DNA from 3 places in the Odoribacter sp. genome. Region 1 is predicted to be linked to each of the others. Evidence: riboswitches for the same ligand, from Rfam matches in the RefSeq annotation. Region 1 holds a riboswitch; each other region holds the start of a gene.
What was found. Region 1 has a riboswitch for cobalamin ahead of AC5RDS_RS12940 (hypothetical protein). Riboswitches for the same ligand answer to the same signal wherever they lie in the genome.
Positions count from the first base shown of each region.

Region 1 (2,270 bases):
AAAAAAAATCTCGGTAAAATTCAAAGACCAGTTTTCCCCGAAATCATAACCGATACGGCCTTTCCCGGCGATACCGCTATGCCGAGAGCCATTCATTTTAATACCATAAGTATCTTTACCGAGGATAGCTTTATCCGTTGCCGACATATGCAAGAGATTATGGTCTCCGATCTTATAGTTTCGTGCCTGAGCAGTATAATCGAAAGAGGCATCGAAAGAAAGCCCCCGGTAGATCCGTCCACCGACATGAAAAGCCCCTTTGGAAGTTTGATAACTTCCGGCTGCAACTTTGATTCCTCCGGTGAGTTTATCCTTATTCCGTTTGGTGACGATGTTCACCACTCCACCCATCGCATCCGAACCATACATGGCGGAGAAAGGGCCTTTCAGAACTTCCACCTGCTCTACATCGCCTAAAGAAAGTGTCGCCATATTGGTAGTACCGGCCGGTACTCCATCGATCAGGACTGTCGTGTATTTTCCTTCTGTCGGTTTGAATCCCCGGATACTGAAATAAGAATTATATCCCGGATATTCAATCACATCCACATTAACAAAATTTTTCAACAGGTCCGTCAGATTATTGATCCCCGAAGCTTCGATCTGCCGCTTGGTCACCACCTCTACCCGGTTCGGAAGATCTTTCAATAAAGCTCCGGTTTTAGTCGCATGGATCATCACCTCCTCCAAATCTATCCGACGCATGGAATCGGTTTCTACAGTTACAGGTTGCTCTGCATACATGCCCATACAGAACGTAAGGGCAAGAGAAGTTAAAATAAATTTCCTTTTCATCTTGAATTTGTTTTACACCGATATAAATTATTATTTGTTAATTACATACAAGTTTATTCGTTGTAACAGCGGCAAAGCCACTCCCAACAAAGTGAAAGTTTCCTCTCAAAAAACTTGCATAAATTCACCCCATTCATGTGCCACCGGCGCTTCTCCGTTTACCGGAAACATTTTGCATAATTCTAAATTCACCTGAAAAGAAATCATATTGCAGAATCCTGACTGGAAATTGTTTTCCGGCATAATCCCTGCCGTAAAGCACACCCTTTGCAAAATAAAATCAAGTCCGAATCGAGCAACCTTAATCCCCGAAGGTTTATCAATCATACATCATTTCGGCAGGTCTTCTGACTTACTCCAATCTTCAAACGCCCTTCCCATTCTTTCCAGAACAGTGGCTAAAGTATTGTTGAAGATTTTAGCAGAGCTTACAGCAGCGGGTCTGTCCAGGATTCTCACCTGATTCCCTTTTCATCACTTTTCCGTAGCAGCAGAATCGTGACACCAAAATCGGATGCAAAGATATCGATTTTTTTTATTTTAAGAAGATACTTTTACGATATTTTCCAATTTTTCAGACAGACTGCGACCATATTCTTACAGGAGATCTGTATTTCCAGCCACCGGGGAGCCATTGACTGTAGCATGGTCTATGCGAGATTTTGTTCCGTTAACGATTCTTTCAGGGGCTATCATGGCGAAGTTTATCAATCCTTTTACAGATGTCGGATTCAAAATCATTTTCGGACAGGAAATGACAAAGGACCTGCTGATCGACTTTCTGAACGATCTGTTGGTAGGTGAACGGCATATTCAGGATCGGTGTGTTCTTCATGAATTTCCGTCTGGATGATTCTCCGGGCAAACTGCATACGGACATCGTACTCTCCGACCGTGATACACACGAGGTATTTTCGGATAAGCTACGCTTTATTTTCATCGAACTTCCGGCTTTTACGAAGGAAGAAGAAAAATGTATAACTGATTTTGAACGCTGGATTTATGTATTAAAGAACATGAAAACACTAAACCGATTACCGTTTAAGGCCCGCAAAGCGGTGTTCGAAAAACTGGAAAAAATCATCGACTCGCATCACTGACAAAAGAAGAACGCGAAAAGTACGACGAAAGTATCAAGGTCTATCGCGACCAGTTAGTGACAATCGCTTTCGCCAAAGAAAAAGGAATAGAGGAGGGAATGGAGAAAGGCCGGAAAGAAGGCGAAAAAAAAGAAACAGCTGGAAATCGCCCGTAATATGAAAGCAAAAGGTTTTGCCGCAGAAGATATCAGTGAGCTGACCGGCCTTCCCGTCAAAGAAATTAAAGAACTTTAAATTATAGTTTTCCGACTGAATAAATCAATTCAGAAAACCGCATTTTATTTATATCTTTCTTTCAACCCTTCCCTTATCCGGTGCGGAAGTGTCCCCTTTGCGGGCTGCTACCGCTAAAAGGATTCCCAATACCACTCCCAA
Region 1 covers NZ_CFKYFN010000094.1:71,327-73,596, reverse strand. Annotated here, with positions in the region: gene AC5RDS_RS12945 (TonB-dependent receptor plug domain-containing protein) at 1-795, opposite strand, end outside; gene AC5RDS_RS12940 (hypothetical protein) at 901-1,122, opposite strand; cobalamin riboswitch at 1,116-1,319, opposite strand; partial or broken gene AC5RDS_RS12935 (Rpn family recombination-promoting nuclease/putative transposase) at 1,490-2,129, shown strand; gene AC5RDS_RS12930 (hypothetical protein) at 2,178-2,270, opposite strand, start outside.

Region 2 (2,270 bases), on a different contig from region 1:
CTGATATTCCGGTTTTTCAGCCAATTCATAAGTTTTGGCTACAGAATTCATAGAAGGACGAATCATCGGGTGGTCGACAGGATTTTCGATCAGCTCACCCATAAAATAAACCTTCAGATTCAATCTGCGGAGGCTTTCAATGTACTCAGCTCTGGTCATCATAATTAGTGGCGTTTTATTGATTAACAATACAATATTTAAAGAATTATTTCTCTAATCAAAAGACACAAAGGACAACTATCGTATGCTATATAACATACGTCTTTCCCTTTACGGAAACGATAGCGCCAGCCTTTTTAAAAAATAAAAAAGCATCCTTTACACATCCTCCCTAAACGAGGTTATGCCTTCGTGTTTTCCAGGACACACCCGTATCCCTTTTCCCAAAATAATTGTGAAAAACAACGCACATACCCTTTGTCCTTATTCCCCAGAACAACTGGCAATTATAGGTCAGGCAGGTCTTCTGACTTGTTCCGGATTTTGCGGCCTTCCCTTCTCCCGGAGGAAAAAGTGACCATAAGAATGCAAAACCCTTTTTAAAGAACATACAGCTGAGGGTACAGTACCGGATTCTCACCGGATTCCCTATTCAACTCATTCCTCCGTGTGAGGATGAGTCACCATGACGACGCAAATGTACCTAAATAAATTTATATTCCTACTTTTTTTCTTTAATTTTTAAATAAAATGAGAAAAATAATTGCAGCAATGAAACAAACCTCTCCTAAAAAATCATAAAATAACACCTCCTTCACCCGAACTTCCTTCTCCTCTCTCAACGTCCGATGAAGTAAAAAATCGATTAAAAACAACGGAATGCATAAAAATAATCGACGATCATCCGGACAACAAAGACCCGCCTCTTATAAAAACAAGAAGTTACAAATTTTTACTCACTGATAATCAACAACAAAATAAAGGAAAAGGGAAAGATTTTATTAAAATTTCAACGGATAAAAGATTTTTTATACTTTTGTCCCATTGAAGTTCTTTACAAGATGTGAATCAGATCGCTCAGGTGCCTCATTACGATGGGGAGAATAGGGAACCGTGTGAAAATCACGGACTGTCGCGCAACTGTAATCACCATAAAAGTTCGGCCAATCATGTCCACTGTCAGCATAAGACGGGAAGGACGGCTAAAACGGTGAAAGTCAGGATACCTGCCTCAGCGAATTGACAATGCTTTCGCGGAATAAAGCCAGAGTCAGCCCTTATCAGACCGACACCCGTCCGGGTAAATATACCCCTGCGTATTCTTTATTTTGTGAAAGCTAAGTTTAAGCCATGCTCAACGGTAACAATCGATGATTAACGAGTAATTATCAATCGGCTACACTTACGAATCTTAAAAGAGATTGCCAGAATAATAAAGCAATTAATAGATGTAAACTGACTTAGCATGAGAAAATCGTTTGAAAAATTCCTGGCGAGACAGGAAGCCTTAGCCCGGCAATACGGCGAAGCATATGAAGAAAAACAACACAACCGCGGCAAACTGACAGCCCGGGAACGAATAGAATTTCTTTTTGATGAAGGCACCTTCGAGGAAGTCGATGCTTATTCTCCATCGGCCACCACCTCTTTCGGTAAAACAGTACGTTCCTATGGAGACGGAGTTATTACCGGATTTGGAAATATAAACGGCAGACAGGTATTTGCCTATTCCCAGGACTTCAATGTTCAGGGAGGATCATTGGGTTCTGTACACGCTGCCAAAATTATAAAAGTACAGGATATGGCCCTGAAAACAGGTTCTCCTGTTGTAGGCCTGATCGATTCGGGAGGAGCGCGCATACAGGAAGGAGTGGCCAGTCTGGCCGGATATGCCGGTATTTTCCGCCGTAATGTACTGGCCTCCGGGGTCATTCCCCAAATATCGGTGATCATGGGTCCGGCAGCAGGCGGCGCCGTTTATTCCCCGGCACTCACCGACTTTATCTTTATGACTGCCGCAACCAGTTATATGTTTGTTACAGGCCCCAATGTCGTTAAACAAGTGTTGAATGAGACCATCTCTCCCGAAGAATTGGGAGGGGCTTCAGTACATGCTGTCAAATCAGGAGTCGCTGATTTTGTTTTCAACGATGACGAGAACACTCTGCGGGGAGTGAAAATGCTGCTTTCCTATCTTCCTTCCAACAATATCGAGAATGCTCCCTATCTGGCCACCGACGATCCGGCGGACCGTATAGAAGAAAGTCTCAGAGATCTTGTTCCCGAAGATCCCGACAAACCTTATGACGTCCGGAATATCATCCGGCTGA
Region 2 covers NZ_CFKYFN010000078.1:31,269-33,538, reverse strand. Annotated here, with positions in the region: gene AC5RDS_RS10330 (4-hydroxyphenylacetate 3-hydroxylase family protein) at 1-162, opposite strand, end outside; cobalamin riboswitch at 440-643, opposite strand; cobalamin riboswitch at 1,003-1,188, shown strand; gene AC5RDS_RS10325 (acyl-CoA carboxylase subunit beta) at 1,406-2,270, shown strand, end outside.
Region 2: it holds a riboswitch for cobalamin, as region 1 does, so the genes downstream of both, AC5RDS_RS10325 (acyl-CoA carboxylase subunit beta) here and AC5RDS_RS12940 (hypothetical protein) in region 1, are expected to answer to the same signal.

Region 3 (2,270 bases), on a different contig from region 1:
TCGGCGTTCACCTGTAGTGTTTTGGTCAGACTACGGTAATGTGTCGGCGCAGTACTTTCCCAGGGATTTTCCACTTCACCCCAATACAACGAACCTTTCACCGTGATGCGGGAATACTGGTTATTCCAACCCAATTTCTCTTCGATGGTCATATGGTGAGAAGGATTTTCTGTAAAAGATTCCGGAGTTTCCGGTGTCAGGTCATATCCATCCGAAGAAGTACGATTGAAAAGTGTCTGAGCGTAAAATCCTTTGTATTTCATCCCCACTCCGGCATCTAATTGCAAATCGTTGTACTTTCCATAACGCACCTTCGCCCAGCCTTCCAGCGGACGTTTCGGTATATCCGTGATGATATTGATAACCATCCCCATCGCGCTCGATCCATACAAGGCCGAAGCAGCTCCCTTCAATACCTCGATTTTTTTGATATTGGCAGTCGTCAACCGGTCGAAATCGATCGGTCCGCCCGGTGTCGTCGACAAACGTTCTCCGTCTACCAGGATCAAAATATAACTGTTTTCCAACCCCTGTACCTGAATATTATTTCCACGAGGATCGGTATTAAAACGCAAACCGGGAATATTATACTCCAACACATCGATCATACTCTCGAAATCGTTCCGTTGCAATACTTCCGATGGCACAATCCGTGTCATTACCGGCGTTTCAGCCACCGTTTTTTCCGTTCGCGTACCCGTTACCGTCACCTCATCCAGGTTCAGCAGGCTTTTCTTCAGCCGAACGACCAGATTCCCGGTGACATCCGATTCCAATACCAGTGTCTTCGTCTCGTATCCCACAGAACGCACTGTTAATTCAGCAGGCTGATTCACAGGCACTTCTACCTTGAAATAACCCTTCATGTCACACACCGTTCCCCAGCCCAAACCAGTTACACTAATCGTCGCCAGCGGAATCCCATCACCGGTATTTTCATCAACCACCTGTCCGGACACCTTTGTCATCCGAACCGCACTCTCCGGGATCTCCGGTGCTACGGACTGCTGTCCGGATAGCGGAATCCCCCACAGCATAAGCACACCGCCTATGACCCACAAAAACTTTTTCATGTCTATATTTTGTTGAATAAACACGACACCCATCAAGCAACGGGCATTTACTCTACCTCTTGATTTGTATCCGTCATTGTTAATAAAAACAATAGCTGTTTATGTTCTTCATTCATTGTTCTTGATCCACGAAAACAATAAAGATTGTCCGATTCCGGCAGGTTTTCTGACTTTCTCCGTCTACCTCGCCTTCCCGGACAATCTCCAGTGGCATAAGGTGAGTAGATATTTCCAACAATATGGAAAGAGATTACAGCAACGGGCATTGTTCCGGATTTTCACCGGATTCCCTCACATTTCATACAGAAAATATGAAATTCACCAAAATCGATGTGAAGATATAATATTTTACAATGAATTTCTTGAAAAATAAGTTAAAATTTTTATTCCGGTATATAGATAATTTCTCCATTTTCTAATTCGTAAGCAATCCCTATTTTCTTTCCCTTCTTTCCAACTTCTCCCTCACTGTCAGATGGTTTATACCGATTTATTTTTTCCCCTTCTTTGGTAATGATCTCCATATTTTCTTTTCCCGGATTTTTTACAATTGTAAAATCATCCTTCGAAAAGATCTCTGTCATATTAAACTTGGTGACCAAAGCCACCATCAGCGCTACAGCAAATACCATAGCGACATCGAACAGATTAGACAGCATCCCTACAGGATCATGTTCCTCCCGATGATTAAAATGCCGGCGACTCATCGGATCTCCTCCTTTCCTGCCTGTTCCTCAAGCCTTCCGGCCAATCCCGCCAAAAAATCCAGATTCAACAGATCCCGGTCGATCCACCGTTGTTTCACTTGTAACAAAATATAACCTATCCCACCCGAAAATAATCCGATAACAGTAGTTGCAAAAGCAACCTGCATATTATAAGCCATCGATGCCACATCCCCGGTGGAAAGTCCCACCAAGGCCGGTCCCATAGGGATTAAAGTACCCATCAATCCCAGAATCGGACCAAATTTCGTCAGATTTTTTGCCATATTCAAACGGGCACTTTCCTGTATTTCATATCCGCCGATCAGACGATCCCGGTGAATGGAAGTCATCCCGTCAGCCAACAACTTCCGGGCGGTAAAGACAAAAGGAGTCGGTTGCATTTTCCCCAAATCCGTCCGAAATCCATACACCTCCTCTTCAGCCATATTTTCCAACTTTTCATTCAAATCCCGTTCTGTTTTTTTACGTT
Region 3 covers NZ_CFKYFN010000036.1:8,074-10,343, reverse strand. Annotated here, with positions in the region: gene AC5RDS_RS04390 (TonB-dependent receptor) at 1-1,073, opposite strand, end outside; cobalamin riboswitch at 1,213-1,414, opposite strand; gene AC5RDS_RS04385 (DUF2149 domain-containing protein) at 1,457-1,780, opposite strand; gene AC5RDS_RS04380 (MotA/TolQ/ExbB proton channel family protein) at 1,777-2,270, opposite strand, start outside.
Region 3: it holds a riboswitch for cobalamin, as region 1 does, so the genes downstream of both, AC5RDS_RS04390 (TonB-dependent receptor) here and AC5RDS_RS12940 (hypothetical protein) in region 1, are expected to answer to the same signal.